4 regions of the Methylobacterium sp. AC315 genome follow, and region 1 is predicted to be linked to each of the others. Evidence: riboswitches for the same ligand, from Rfam matches in the RefSeq annotation. Region 1 holds a riboswitch; each other region holds the start of a gene.

Region 1 (3,592 bases):
CCAGCTCGAAGCCCTGCGAGGATTGCTGGCCGACCTGGGTCGACACGGTCGGCTGACCCGGCACGGTCGAGATCAGGTTGTCCTTGACGATCCGGTATCCGGCAACCGTCCATTCCAGTGCGCCGTCGAATGCGAGGCCCTTGGCGCCGATTTCGACCTGCGTGCCGGTGGCGAGCTGGAACCCTGAGAGCGACTGCGTCAGGGTGATGAGGCTGTTCACCGGGTCGGTCGCGAAGCTGTACTGGGCGTAGAGCGCGTTGTCCGGCGTCGGGTTGTAGACCAGCCCGAACCGGTAGCCGAGCGCCTGATAGGTTTTCTCGAACTGTGATCCGCTCTGCAAATCCTCGCGACGGAGCGTCGGCACGTCCAGGCGCACGCCGGTGAGGAACGAGAGCTTGTCCGACAGGATCACCCGGTCCTCGGCGAAGACCGAGGCCTGGCTGGTCTGTGTCGCGTAGGCCGGCTGCGCCCGCCCGTTCTGCGGGAAGTATCCTGGATCGTAGCCTATCAGCGGCACGCTGGTGGTCTGGTCGAAGGTGAAATTGTTCGTGTGGCGGAAGTCGATGTGGTTCACGTCGAACCCGACCGCGAACGCGTTCGGCAGGCCGAACAGGTTGCCCTTGACGCTCGCGTCCAGGCGATTCCCGACCTGTTCCTGGCTGTGGTAGATCTCGGTGTAGCTGCCCCGGTCGACCAGCCCGGTGCCGCGGTTGTAGGTGTATTGCTCGGTATCGAGCCAATGCCGCCGGCTGGTGAGCCGATAGGCCGTATTGCGCACGATGATGTCGTCCGAGGGCGTCCACTCGGTCTTGAACTGGGTCCAGTTATCCGACCAGGTAATCTTCGCGTCGCGGACGTTGTAGTTGTTGAACCGGATCAGGTCCGGGATCCTACCCTCGACCAGGGGCGTGCCCCAGTAGCGCGCCGGCTCCTGGTAGCCGAGGTCGTGGCTCACCGTGACGGCGAGGTCCGGGCTCGGCTGGAACAGCAGGGCGGCCGAGACGGCGAGGTTGCGGAAATCGCCCTCCGGCCGGATCCAGCCATCCGCGCGGTTGCCGCTGACGTTGAGGCGGTACGCGAAGGTGTCGCCGAATTCCTCGCGCCCGAGCGCCCCGCCCGAATCCAGCGCCAGCCGCGCGACGCCGTCGGTGCCGATCACCGCGCGCGCGGTGTTGATCGGCACGAAGACCGGCTTCTTCGGCACCACGTTGATCACGCCGCCGATGGCGCCGTCGCCGTAGAGCACCGAGGACGGGCCGCGCAGCACCTCGATACGCTCGACGTTCCAGGTGTCGAACGGGAACGTGACCGTGTTGGCCCCGACATAGAAGCGTGTGCCGTCGTAGAGCTGCTGGATCGAGTTCGGGCCCGCGAAACCGCGCGACGTGAAGGCGCCGTTGCCGTTGCCCGGCGCCGCGATCGTGGTGATGCCGGTGGCGTCCTGGGTCACAGCTTCGGCGATCGTGTCCTGGCCGCGCAGCCGTGCGGTCTCGCCCGACACGATATCGACGCTCGCCGGCGTCTCCAGCGGCGTCAGCCCGAGCCGGCTCGCGGTCCGGTCGGGCGTGCGCAGGTTCAGCCCGGTCGGCGCAGCGCGGGTCAGGCTGACGCCGCCCTCCCCCTCGACGGAGAGCTGATCGAGGGTCACGGTTTCCTGGGCTGCGGCCGGGCTTGCCAGGAGCGTGAGCATGGCACCGCAGAGCGGTCTACGCCGGCTGCGACGAGGAAGTTTGGATCGCGACATGGTGAGGATAGGTCCGAGCGCGGCGGCCGCCGGTTCAGATGCCCTAATAGCAATGTAATAACATTACAATTGCGGATGCGTGTCTGATCCGGTCCGGTCCACGCGCGGCGGCCCGGGTGAAGGATCAGGCCGCGTGCAAACGCGGCCGGGATCGGCACGACAAGGGAAAGCATCGGGAACCGGGACGCGGGCGCGCTTGCTGTGGCACGTCACCGCGAACGAGGCCTCGCCGACCGCGCTCGCGCACGGCCGTCTCGACACCCGCCAGGACACCCCGCCTGACGCGTTTCGCGTGTGACCACGGCTGACGGCAGGTCTCCTGGCTCGCGGGTCGCCGCCCTCGCACCGTCTTCCCGGGCTTGAGACCCAGTGACGTGGTGGTGAAGGACTCGCCGCTCACAGTTGCGGGGACAGCCGCGGTTTCAGGGCAGGCCCCTCACCGCGTTCCCTTTTGATCCCCGAGGGGAACCGTCGCCGACTAGCGTGGCTGTATGCCGGTGGAACGTCAAGCGTGTGGATATCCGGCCCCCTGCGTGGGCGGCCTGCGATCAGGCGCACGATCGCCTCGCGCGATGCTTAACGGATCACGGGCCTCCGACTGCATGGCGCAAAATTTTGTATTTCCACTGTAATAGTATTTTTTAAAATGACTTGCTGCTTAACGAATTTGAACTTATTTTTCCAGATATCAGCGTTGTTATTTTGAAAATAAGCAAATTAAAATCTACTTATTTTACTTTTAGACAACTCAGGAACTTTTTTTGAGCTGTCGCGTAAGATTTGCGAGCCGAAATCAGAGGTGTTTTAAGACGGCGCATCGGCTAAAATAGTGGTTTCCGCTCTGTCGCTTATTCGCCAAATTTGCAAAACCTGGTAGGAGAATCATTATGAATTCACCTTATGTATTAGAGAATCCCTGTCATCCTGGCGGGTTTGTTAGCCGCAATATCCTTGAGCCGCGTAACCTAACCGTCATGGCTGCGGCCAGCCTGCTCAACGTGACGCGCCAAACGCTGTCCGACTTCTTGAACGAGAAGATCGCTCTTACGGCCGAACTGGCTCTGCGGGTCGAGAAGGTGTTCGGGGCCCGCATGGAGATGCTGATGGAGATGCAGACCCACTACGATATCTCGCGCGCGCGGAAACTCGAACAGAAGGTCGAGAGGGAACTCGCGGGCCGGACCGGCGTCCAGACCCCGACCGAAAGGCCTCAGGTAATCGTCAAGCGCGTTCACGCGTTTGGGTGAGCTCAATTCGTGGCGACCGGTTGTCCGGGATGCCGGGCCGTTACCGGATCTCCCCTGCGCGACGCGGGGTGAACGCGCATTGGTCGGGCCTCCACGCCTTGTCGTCGCTTCTTGGCCGGGACGCACCGCTTTGCGACGCATGATGGACGGCTCCGGAAAACACCTCGGCACGTTTCCGCGCGAGACTGGGTGACGATCGCAGGGGGACCAGTCCCCATGCCTTGGTATCGTTCGTCGTCACGGGCCAAGGCGATCGGCATTCTCCATATCGGACGGTACCGCGCACGCGACCCTGATCGTGTTTCATCGGAGACATTTGCTCAGGCTGTATCGCGATCAAAATTATCATGCATATTTTTGAAGTTTTGCAGATTAATACAGTCGAATTATTGATTTATTCGAAATAAATTTGTAAATCTGGATGAGATTGACATGCTGCAATCCGATTGATATCGACGATTTGATCGGATCTGCAAGACAATAAAATATATAACCGGCAAAATAAAGTAAGACTGTGGGTGGCTGAGGTAGTCGGCGATTCTGATGTTGCTGATGGAGCGCTGCTTGCGCCCATGTGCCCGTGAGGTCTGCCGCAGTTCCG
Region 2 (3,592 bases), on a different contig from region 1:
CGAGAACAGGATGGCGCCCTCCGCGACCGAACCACCCTCCCCGCACGGGATCCCGACAACGGACCGGACCGGGAAGCGGCCGCCGAGGTCGAGGTCCAGCCAGGTCCTATCCGCCTCGACGACCCGCTGCGGGGCGCGGCCGGCCGCGAGATCGACGAGGGCGGATGTCGGGGCGTCTTCCGGGGCCATCGTGTCTCCGAGGCGGGCTGGACCAAACGCGCCGAGGTCGGGGCCGGAGGGCGCGCCCGGCGGTGCCCGTATCGAACCCGACGCGTCAAGCCCATGGGCGCACCGCGAGGGCGCCCGACTAGTTCATTCGCCCGTCTTGGTCTTGAGCAGCAGGATCTCGATATCGCGCTGCGGGACGAAGTCCCTCATCACCGTCTCGAAGGTCGTCGGGCCGGTCTTCTTCACGTTGGCCCCGCAGAACGAGACCAGGGTCGTAGGATCCCCCTTGTCCACGACCAGCTTGAACTGGCCGATCGGGCCAGCCCAGTTGCCGCCGGAGCTGATCACGTGGGAGAGGGACCGTTCGTAGGCCTGGAACGCCCGGCTGCCGTCGGCGCTCGACCGCCGGTACAGGGCCTGGGCCGCCCGCTCGAAGGTCGGGTCCGTGCAATATCGGGTCGCGTAGTGCGCCTTCTGCGCCGGGTCGAGGTTCGGCCCGCCGTAGGACAGGCTCGCGAGACCGCCGAGGCTCGGGACGTAGCTCTGGCGCACCGCGATCTCGCGCCCGGCGGGAAAGACCTGCCGGCGCCAGAATTTCGACTTCAATGTCCAGAGCGGGGCATCCGCGATCGTCCCGTCCTTGTGCTCCTGCCGCTCCAGGATGCCGGCCGCGATCAGGTCGCGCCGCTGGCGCTCGCCGAGGCGGCGCAGGGCCGCTTCCGTCGCCGTGGTGGTTGGCACGAGCGGGATCCCCAGCGCCTTGAGCCGAGCGGTGATCTCCACGGGCGGTGTATCGCTCCGCATCAGGAACGCCCGCTGCTCGACCTGCGATTCGACGGGCTCGCCATCGACCGCGGACTGGAACTTCAGGAAGTTGTCGTGCGCCGGATCGGGGAGCGAAACCAGCATCTCGGAGTCACCGGTGATGTCGGGCATCGGGAACGCGATCGTGGTCTCGATGTCGGAATCGGTCAGGTTGCGGAACCGATAGTCGATCTGCACGGCCTGCTCGGAGAGGTACATATCCTCGGCCGCGAGGGCGATCGTGCCGGCCTTTTCCAGGACGAGCCCCCCGGCGATGAGCGCGGCGGTGCTGTCGTCGGACCGGACCGGAAGGGACGTGGCCGCCAGGACGACGAGGGCCAGCGACAAGGTACGCATCGACATCAACGCTCAAGGGTTCGAGAATCGGACAGGGGCCGGAATCGTCCACGCCGGCCGTTACACGGCGCCGGTGCCGCGGGCCAAGCGCCGACGGCGGTCGCGACGCGTCGAAGTCCGTCCCCCCAATGCGTTTCGACACTCACGGCCACCGCCCGACCCGCATATCCGTGCCGTACCCCAGGAGTCCGAAACGATTCCGCCGGGCCTCCGTTGTGCGAGAGCTGTCATGCGTCTACAACGATGGCGTGACGGTGCCCCGGAGACGGGGTGAAAAGGGAATGCGGTGAGGGGTACGAACCTCGAAACCGCGGCTGCCCCCGCAACTGTGAGCGGCGAGCGTCTGCCAGTAGGCCACCGGAGCGATCCGGGAAGGCGGCAGGCGCGCCGAGCCGCGAGCCAGGAGACCTGCCGTCACGATGAGATCCCGCAATGCCGCCGGTGGGGCGGCTGGAGACATGTTGATGACCACCTCGACCCTCGCCCCCATCGCCACCGGCATCCGCGCCGGAGAGCGTCCGGTTGCCGTCGCGCTCGCGGCCTTCCTGGGCCTCGGCCTCCTGTTCATGGCGGGCTTCTCGCCGGCGATCGCGCTGCACAACGCCGCGCACGATTTCCGGCATACCCAGAACTTCCCCTGCCACTGACGCCCCTGGCGCAGGGATGATCATCCGGCTTCTGTCGGCGGCCCTGGCCGCCGGCTTCCTCGCGGCCGTCGTCGTGACCGGCCTCGAGTTGACGCTGACGTCGCCGCTGATCGTGGCGGCCGAGCGCTATGAGACCAAGCAGACGCACCAGGCCGAGCGCAGGCTCCCGATCATGTCGGCTCAGGTCGTGCTGGCTCATGCGGGGCACGATCATGGCACACCGGACGCCGCACCCGAGTGGCAGCCCGGCGAGGGGTTGCCCCGGATGGCCTTCACCGCTCTGGCGACGCTCGTGGGCGGGGTCGGCTACGCCCTCCTGCTCGGTGCGGTGATCTTGGCCTGCGGCCGTGAGCCGACGCGGCAGGTCGGTGTCGCGTTCGCGATCGCGGGCTTCGCCAGCGTCGCTCTGGCCCCGGGCCTGGGATTGCCGCCGGAATTGCCGGGCAGCGAGGCGGCACCGCTCGCCGCCCGTCAGGCCTGGTGGGTGATGACCGCCGCCGCCACCGGGATGGGCCTGTACCTGATCACGGTCCGGCGCTCGCTGATCGCGATCCTGGGCGGCCTCGTGCTGATCGTGGCGCCGCACGTCGCCGGTGCGCCGCAGGCTGCGGAGGTGTCCTCGGAGCTTCCCGCGGCACTTGCGGCGCAGTTCGCGGCGCGCTCGCTGGCGATCAGCTTCGTCTTCTGGATGCTGATCGGCCTCGGCTTCGGCTGGGCCTGGCAGGCTTTCGGCCGTGGAAACGCAAGCGGGACGGTGCATGCCTGAGGCCGTCATGCCTGAGACCGTCCTTTACGTTTGTACGACCTGCCGCCGCCCGGGCGACGATCCGGACGGGCCCCGGGCCGGCGCGCGCCTGCTCGAGGCCCTGCGCGCGCGCAACACGTCCGGGCAGCTGCGGATCGAGGGGGTCGAGTGCCTGTCGGTGTGCAAGCGGCCCTGTTCCGTGGCGGTCGCGTCCGAGACCCGCTGGACCTACGTCTACGGCGATATGGACCCGTCCGAGTCGGCGGCGACCATCCTGGACGGGCTGGCCGCCTACGCGGCGACGCCGGACGGCATCGTGCCCTGGCGGGAGCGCCCTGCCGCATTCAAGACCGGCGTGATCGCCCGCATCCCGCCCTTTCCCGATCCCCGCCCGCTTCCGGCCGGCACCTTGGAGGCTGCGGAATGACCATCGTGACCAAGATCCCCTGCACCATCGTCACCGGCTTCCTGGGGGCCGGCAAGACGACGCTGGTCCGCCACGTCATCGAGAACGCCAAGGGCCGCCGCCTGGCGATCCTGGTCAACGAGTTCGGTGATGTCGGCTTCGACAAGTCGTTCCTGGCCGCCTGCGGCGTCGAGGGCTGCACCGAGGACTCCATCGTGGAGCTGCCGAACGGCTGCATCTGCTGCACGGTCGCCGACGACTTCGTTCCGGCGCTCGAGAGCCTGCTCGGTCGCGCCGAGCCGCCGGAGCACATCCTGATCGAGACCTCCGGCCTCGCCCTGCCGAAGCCGCTGGTCCAGGCGTTCCAGTGGCCGGCCATCCGCTCGCGGGTCACCGTCGACGGCGTCGTCGCCGTGGTGGACGGGCCGGCCGTGGCCGCGGGCGCCTTCGCGGAGGATCCCGAGG
Region 3 (3,592 bases), on a different contig from region 1:
CGGCCTGCGATGGTGAGGCGCACGGCCGTGGGCTCGGCCGGGTGGAACACGCGGTCGGTCAGGCCCTCGGCGGGCTCCCCGGGCAGGCGCGAGACGTAGGCGTAGGTGATCTGGTCGGACTTGCTGTTGGTCAGGTTCAGCACGTCGAGGGAGACGCTGACCCCGTTCTCGAAGGCGTAGCCGACCCGGCCGTTGAACAGGGCGGTCGGGCGCGAGCGGATGGAATTGTCCTCGATCAGCGGGCGCGGCCCGAAATACCGGAACCGCAGGGAGCCGAACCAGCCGAGCGGCGCGCCGAAGGTGATGCCGGCCGACGCGATGGTGGTAGGCGCCTCCGGCACCCGGGTGCCGACTGGGTCGGAATCGGAGAACCGGGCGTTGGTGATCGTCAGATCGCCCTCCAGCGACAGGAACGGCGTCAGCGCGTAGCGGTTCGTCCACTCGACGCCGAAGCGCCGGGTCGGGCGGCTCGGCTCCGTGGTGCCGGTGTCGCCCTGGAACAGGTTTTCGGACGCGAAGTCGAGCCGGAACAAGGCGAGGCTGGTCTCCAGCCCGGCGATCGAGCGGTTGCGCAGCCCGACCTCGTAGCCGGTCGAGGGCACCAGGAACGGCGCGCGGCCGATGTTGAACAGGGGGCTTGCCGGATCGACCGTGGCAGTCACCCCGCGCACGTCGTTCGAGTGGAAGCCGCCGCCGTAATTCACGTAGAACTCGGTGTCGAACCACGGTCCGAGGGTCAGGCCGAGCTTAGGATTGACGATGCCGTCGCGGGCCCGGCCCGAATTGGCCGGCGTGTCCGAGGCGACGCGGGCATCATAGCCGTCGGCGCGGAAGCCGAGGCTGGTGCGCAGCCAGTCGGTCCAGCGCACCCGGTTGTCGAAATAGAAGGCCCCGCTCGTCTCCAGCACCCGATCGTCGAGCACGCCCGAGCGGTATTGCCGGTTCGTCGTGTTGAACAGCCCGACCCGGATGCTGTCGGTCCGGGTCTGCACGCCGACCTCGTTCTCCATCGGACGCCCGAACAACGCGCCCTGGAAGATGTGCAGCGCCTCGCCGCCGCCGATGATGCGCTGGTCGAGCTGGTGGAACTGGTCGCCCGCGACGGGGTCGTTGAGGACATAAGTGAAGTCGTTGAACAGGTTGAGCTGCGAGCGGATCACGTAGGCCGAGGCCCGGGTCACGCCTGTGTCGTCGGTGCTGCTGAAGCGGCCGGACAGCGAGAGGCGGCTCGTATCCCCGCCATCCGTGGGGTTGATCGTGCCGTATCGGCCGATCAGCCCCTGAGCGACGGCCCGCTCGGGGATCTGGTTGGTGGCGGTCCAGCGGCTGGCATAGGCCATGCCCGTGACCGAGAAGCCGTCGAGCGCCGTGCCCTGGCTGTAGCGGGCGACGGTGCTGATCTTGCGCAGGGCGTCCGGGACCACCCACGGACCGTCGTAGACCTGTGCGTCGGCCGCGACCAGGAGGTTGCCGTCCCCGATCGGGGTCGAGGCGATGGTGAGCGCGCGCTTGTAGCCGAAGCTGCCGATGGCGGTGAGCGCGAGGTTTTTCTGGACGGTGTCGAGATAGTCGATCCGCACCGAGCCGGCGGAGGCGAAATCGCCGTCGCGTACGAAGTACGGCCCCTTGTGGAACTCCACCGCGCCGACGAGTTCGGGGATCAGGAAGTTGATGTCGGCATAGCCCTGCCCGTGGGCGTGGGTGCGCATGTTGAGCGGCATGCCGTCCAGGAACAGGGCGATGTCGGTACCGTGGTCGAGGTTGAAGCCGCGCAGGAAGAACTGGTTGGCCTTCCCCTCCCCGCTATGCTGGGTGACGATCAGGCCCGGCACCGCCTCCAGCACCTCGCCGGGACGCGTCACCGGCCGGCTGTTGAGCTGGGCGCCCGTGATCACCCCCGCGCTGGCGGAAGCCACGGGCAGGAGCGGGCCGCCGATGCCGGTCACGCCGCTGACATAGCCCGCACTCGCGGCGGCACCGCCCCGCGGGGCCCCGGAAGGCTCTGCGGTGACCGAGATCTCGTCGAGCGTCGCCTCGGTGTCCTGGCTCGGCCGGGATCCGTCCCGGGCGGAGGCCGCCGGGGGCAGCAGCGCCAGGGCCGTCAGCACGGCCAGTTTCGAGGGCGTCAAGCGCGGCACAGGACGGGACACGGGACCTCGGGCGACGGCAGTGGCACGTCACCGCGAACGAGGCCGCGCCGACCGCGCTCGCGCGGGCGTCCCGGCACCCGCCAGGACACCCCGCCCAGCGCGTTTCGCGTGTGACCACGACTGACGGCAGGTCTCCTGGCTCATGGGTCGCCGCCCTCTCGTCGTCTTCCCGGGCGAGGCGGCCCAGTGACGTGGTGACGAGAAGGCTCACCGCTTACAGTTGCGGGGGCAGCCGCGGATTCGGGGAAGACCCCTCACCGCGTTCCCTTTTGATCCCCGAAGGGAACCGTCCCAGCCACCTTCGAGCCAAGGCTTGGGTCCCGTCAACGTCCCGGCACCGGTTGGCGGCGTGTGTGTCTATCGGATGACACCGGGCCCTCGGCCGGCTCTCGTTCCAGCCGAACGAGGCCGCCGACCGGGGGACTCGTCCCTCCGATCCCGGACGGCTCCGGGCGATGCTACGCTAATGGTATCGCGAAGCTTTTCCGCCCGGACCTGCGGCTCCCGCTGCGGCTCCGGTCCGTCCCGCGAGGGGCCGCGTTCCAGGGCTGTCCGTGGTCCGCCAGCGCGGGCCGACCGGCGTTCGGGGCGATCCACGCATGCCGGCCCGCCACATCCTCGCCGCGAACGTGCACACAAGCTTGGCGCGTACAACGATCGAGAGTGGCGACGCCGGGCAGGGCGATCGCCCTGCCCCGAGGCCGGAGGACGGAGCGCTGATGCATGCAGGGTAGCGAGAGGATCAAGACCGTTTCGGGGCTGGTCGCGCTGGCGCTCGCCGGCGGCCTCGGTGCGTGCAACACCGCGTCACCCCTGACCACAGGATCGATCCCCGGCCGCAAGCCGTCGATGGTGGTCACCGACGCCGAGCGCGACTGCCTCGGCCGGGCCATGTATTTCGAATCGAACCGCAGCGACGAATCCGGTCTGCTGGCCGTCGGCACCGTGGTCATGAACCGGATGGAGGCCGCGATCTTCCCGGGCGGCATCTGTGCGGTGGTCGGGCAGCCCGGGCAGTTCGCCCCCGGCGTCCTGACCAAGCCGATGCAGGACCGCGACCTCCAAAAGGTGGCGGATGCCGCCGACGCGGTGCTGGCGGGCGAGCGTCACCCGAAGGTCGGGAAGGCGATGTATTTCCACACGGCCGGCCACCACTTCCCGTACACGAACATGCACTACGTGGCCGTAGCCGGCGGCAATGCCTTCTACGAGAAGCGCAACTCCCGCGCCGCCAAGGCGGAAACGCCGGCGCCCGCCGCCCTGTCCCCGACGGTGTCGAGCTACGCGGCCGGCCCGGCTGCGCCGACGCGTTAGCGCTGCGCACAACGATCCGAACGGCCTTGCCGGATCCGGATCGCGCTTCCGGCGCGGGTCCCTCCCCTTGCCGCAAGCCTGCGCCCCGGCACCACCCGCTCGCAGCGCGTGTCCATCCCGCTGCGAGC
Region 4 (3,592 bases), on a different contig from region 1:
GGATCGAGTCAGTGCGGGTTTGGACGCCGATCTCGTTCTCCATCGGCCGCCCGAACCAGTCGCCCTGGAAGATGTGAAGGGCCTCGCCGCCGCCGATGATGCGCTGATCAAGCTGGTGAAACTGGTCGCCATTGACGGGGTCGTTGAGGAAGTAGGTGAAGTCGTTGAACAGGTTCAACTGGGACCGGATCACGTAGCCTGAGGCCCGCGTGATGCCGGTGTCGTCCGTCGCGCTGAATTTGCCCGAGAGCGAGAAGCGCGAGGTGTCGCCGCCGTCCGTAGGGTTGATCGTGCCGTAGCGGCTAATCAGCCCTTCCGTGACGGCGCGCTCGGGGATCTGGTTGGTGGCGGTCCAGCGGGCCGCGTAAGCCATGCCGGTGACGGAGAAGCCGTCGAGCGCCGTGCCCTGGCTGTAACGGGCGACACCGTTGATCTTGCGCAAAGCGTCGGGGACAACCCACGGCCCGTCGTAGACCTGCGCCTCGCCTGCAAAGAGGAGGTTGCCCTCGCCCAGCGGCACGGTGGTGATCGACAGCGCACGCTTATAGCCAAAACTGCCGATCGAGGTCAGCGCGACGTTCTTGGCTGTCGTGTCGAGGTAGTCGATCCGGACCGAGCCCGCCGAGGCGAAGTCGCCGTCGCGCACGAAGTACGGCCCCTTGTGGAACTCGACCGCGCCGACAAGTTCGGGGATCAGGAAGTTGATGTCGGCGTAACCCTGGCCGTGGGCATGGGTGCGCATGTTGAGCGGCATGCCGTCCAGGAACAGGGCGATGTCGGTGCCGTGGTCCAGGTTGAACCCACGCAGGAAGAACTGGTTGGCCTTCCCCTCCCCACTATGCTGAGTGACGATCAGACCGGGCACCGACTCCAGCACCTCGCCGGGGCGCGTTACTGGGCGGCTGTTAAGCTGCGCTCCGCTGATGACGCCGGAACTGGCGGAGTCCACCGGTCTGCTGATCCCGCCGATACCCGTCGTGCCACCGACGTAGCCCGCGCTCGCCGAAGGACCGGCCTGTGGAGACGCAGCAACAGCAGTCTCTGCGGTGACGGAGATCTCGTCCAGCGTCGCTTCAGTGGTGGCTGCTTTCGATGCGGATCTGCCTTGAGCTACGGCCGCTGATGCCAAAGCGGCGAGGCCAAGCCCCGACAAGGTCGAGAGCGTTCGGTTCGTTGAACGAAGGGACACAGGAGCCTCGGGCGACGGCAGTGGCACGTCACCGCGAACAAGTCCGAGAAGACCGCTTCAGGACGGCCGTCTCGATACCCACCAGGACACCCCGCCCGATGTGTTTCGCGTGTGACCACGACTGACGGCAGGTCTCCTGGCTCACGGGTCGCCGCCCTTGCACCGTCTTCCCGGATGAGGCTCATCCAGTGACGCGGTGGTGCTGGGCTCGCCGCTTACAGTTGCGGGGGCAGCCGCGGCATCGGAGTGGTCCTCACGGACTGATCCTCACCGCGTTCCCTTTTGATCCCCGAGGGAACCGTCGATTAGTAAATGACGCCGGATTAAAGGGTGGTCAATCGACGTTGCAAGACGCGCGCTGGGTGTTGCCAAGCAGCGACATATTTTCAAATGCAGACGCCTTTCCGCCTTTGACGATGGGTGACCAGTACCGCTGCCCAAGATTTAAAATCGAACTTCGCCCCCATCGGTCACGCTTAAGCCGCTCCGGCATCTCGGAGTACAACGAGTCCAACACGGCGCGGAAAATCAGGCCGTCGTAGTCCGGCACCGCACCCTTCAGGGCAAGCAGGCGGCGCATGGCATTCGACCACCGTCTCCGACATCTCGAAGAACATCGCGTTGATCTTCAACCCACCCGCGATCCGCCCTCCGGAAATATTATCCGTCTCGAAGAACTTCACCGAAAGGCGCATCTGGATGGGCTAAGACGACGCTTCCGCGGGACCGCCAGTCAGATATTGGTCGATGATGGGAGCCGGATCGTCGTCGGCACCATGACGACATGTTCTTCGACGAATGGTGGTGAGCGGCGCGGCACGACGAAGAACATCTCGGGAAGGTGCAGGAGGGCGGTGGGCAAGACCGCGCTGATCGGCCAAACTTTCGCGGTGCGAGTTCTCAACGGCCTTAAGATTGAGCGATGGCTCGACCGAGGCTGAACAAGAGTACATCAGTCGCGGCCCGCACCTCCGCCGGAGCGTCGTCGCCGAGGATCTGCTTTAACGCAATGGCGAGGTCGGCGGCCCGGTCGAGCGGATCATCGGCCTGCGATGACCTTCCCATGACGTACCGTTCGCCGCCATCGCGCATCTCAGTAATGTCGATCAGGATCCCGCAGGATCGCAGCGGGCGGCCGAAATGATCCTGATAGGTCCGGCCGCGGCTGAGCAGCCAACTCACTGCTCCGTCAGGAGCAACAACCCGGTACTCGGACACCACGAGGCCGCCAGCCCGAGCGGCCTTCCTCATGTGCTCGGCCAGCCATTCGCGGTCATCGGGATGTACGGCAGCAGCACCGGACATCCCCGTGATCTCGCGCTCGGCCAGATCCGGATCACCGGTCAGAAGGCGGGCCGCACCAGCGTCGTAGCTGACGACCCCACGGGTGTGATCCCAATCCCAGGTCCCGACGACACACGAGGCTTCCAGCGCGCCCCTGAGGCGCTCCATATCCTCGCTGAACCCATCGATGGCGTTGATGCGCATAGCGCCTCGCAAAACTTGATGTTGAGTTGTGGCCGCCTTGGCACGAGCGAACGAACATAAACAAGCGTCAACAACCTCTTAGGTTGCATTCCCCTTTGTTCTGCAACCCAGCGCCTGCTTGGTGTGTTATGCATACCTGCCCTAGAAATCCGTCGCCGCATCCGTGAGGCGAGACGCCGAGCGAGATGCCATGCGTGACGATTTCAAGAACCCCGACGATGAACGTGAGAGTCGAGGATCGCTGGCTCGGATCAGCGATGCGCTTGGCGTCCCGGTAACGGCGTTTTACGGCTTCGACGCCGACGCGGTCGGGCATCTCCAGCGCGAGCACGAGGCGCAAGTGCTTGCGGCCGTACGAGCGTATTTGCGGGAAGTTGATCACGACGCTGCCCGACGCTTCATCACAGCGGTCCAGGGACTGGTCGAGACCGGACCGAAATAGTCTGACGTCTCCCGGTTCGCCTTCTCGTGTCACTTAATGAAGCCGATCACCCGGCTCCGATGAGCCCATGTTCCGCGCCAGTAGTATGCCTGCCACTGTCAGCGCCTGCCGAAGAACCGGCAACAGTTCTGGAGCATGATCCTGTTCCACGATCGAGTGCGCCATCAGCAGATGATCGGCCACGAGTTCGAGCGTCGAGCCCGGTGGCGTCGTTGGGCTCATGGGCGGTGGTACGAAGCGCGCGAGCGTGCCGTAGGCAGTCAACGGTTCTGAGCCGCTGACGGTGATCTCTGTCAGCGAGCCGAGATAGCCAAGGAACGTGTGGTCCGGTGGCCCGTAGGAGGGCACAGCACCGATCATCACCCAGGCGTAGCTCTGGTCCGCTCGGCGCAAGCGCAGGCGTAGGCTGTACTCGCTCTGCTGATCCCTGGCACTGCGCAGAAAGGTGACCGCCGGTTCGCGATCATCGGGGT

Evidence for each region. A riboswitch is a leader RNA that binds a small molecule or an ion and turns the genes downstream of it on or off. The one in region 1 is predicted to bind cobalamin.
Region 2: linked by a shared signal. The riboswitch ahead of AC0IY0_RS06250 (CbtB domain-containing protein) and the one ahead of AC0IY0_RS00585 (TonB-dependent receptor) in region 1 are both predicted to bind cobalamin.
Region 3: linked by a shared signal. The riboswitch ahead of AC0IY0_RS25135 (TonB-dependent receptor) and the one ahead of AC0IY0_RS00585 (TonB-dependent receptor) in region 1 are both predicted to bind cobalamin.
Region 4: linked by a shared signal. The riboswitch ahead of AC0IY0_RS13820 (TonB-dependent receptor) and the one ahead of AC0IY0_RS00585 (TonB-dependent receptor) in region 1 are both predicted to bind cobalamin.

What each region holds. Positions count from the first base shown of each region.
Region 1 is NZ_CEEDEA010000001.1:120,425-124,016, reverse strand. It holds gene AC0IY0_RS00585 (TonB-dependent receptor) at 1-1,744, opposite strand, end outside; cobalamin riboswitch at 2,037-2,232, opposite strand; gene AC0IY0_RS00580 (HigA family addiction module antitoxin) at 2,632-2,991, shown strand; gene AC0IY0_RS00575 (HigA family addiction module antitoxin) at 3,535-3,592, shown strand, end outside.
Region 2 is NZ_CEEDEA010000003.1:214,864-218,455, reverse strand. It holds gene AC0IY0_RS06260 (coagulation factor 5 8 type domain-containing protein) at 1-189, opposite strand, end outside; gene AC0IY0_RS06255 (DUF4424 domain-containing protein) at 313-1,335, opposite strand; cobalamin riboswitch at 1,565-1,759, shown strand; gene AC0IY0_RS06250 (CbtB domain-containing protein) at 1,794-1,976, shown strand; gene AC0IY0_RS06245 (CbtA family protein) at 1,993-2,742, shown strand; gene AC0IY0_RS06240 (DUF1636 family protein) at 2,750-3,148, shown strand; gene cobW (cobalamin biosynthesis protein CobW) at 3,145-3,592, shown strand, end outside.
Region 3 is NZ_CEEDEA010000025.1:9,803-13,394, reverse strand. It holds gene AC0IY0_RS25135 (TonB-dependent receptor) at 1-2,018, opposite strand, end outside; cobalamin riboswitch at 2,259-2,456, opposite strand; gene AC0IY0_RS25130 (cell wall hydrolase) at 2,874-3,464, shown strand.
Region 4 is NZ_CEEDEA010000007.1:2,952-6,543, reverse strand. It holds gene AC0IY0_RS13820 (TonB-dependent receptor) at 1-1,153, opposite strand, end outside; cobalamin riboswitch at 1,299-1,507, opposite strand; gene AC0IY0_RS13815 (hypothetical protein) at 1,524-1,769, opposite strand; gene AC0IY0_RS13810 (hypothetical protein) at 1,768-2,130, shown strand; gene AC0IY0_RS13805 (PAS domain-containing protein) at 2,099-2,677, opposite strand; gene AC0IY0_RS13800 (hypothetical protein) at 2,868-3,119, shown strand; gene AC0IY0_RS13795 (PAS domain-containing protein) at 3,153-3,592, opposite strand, start outside.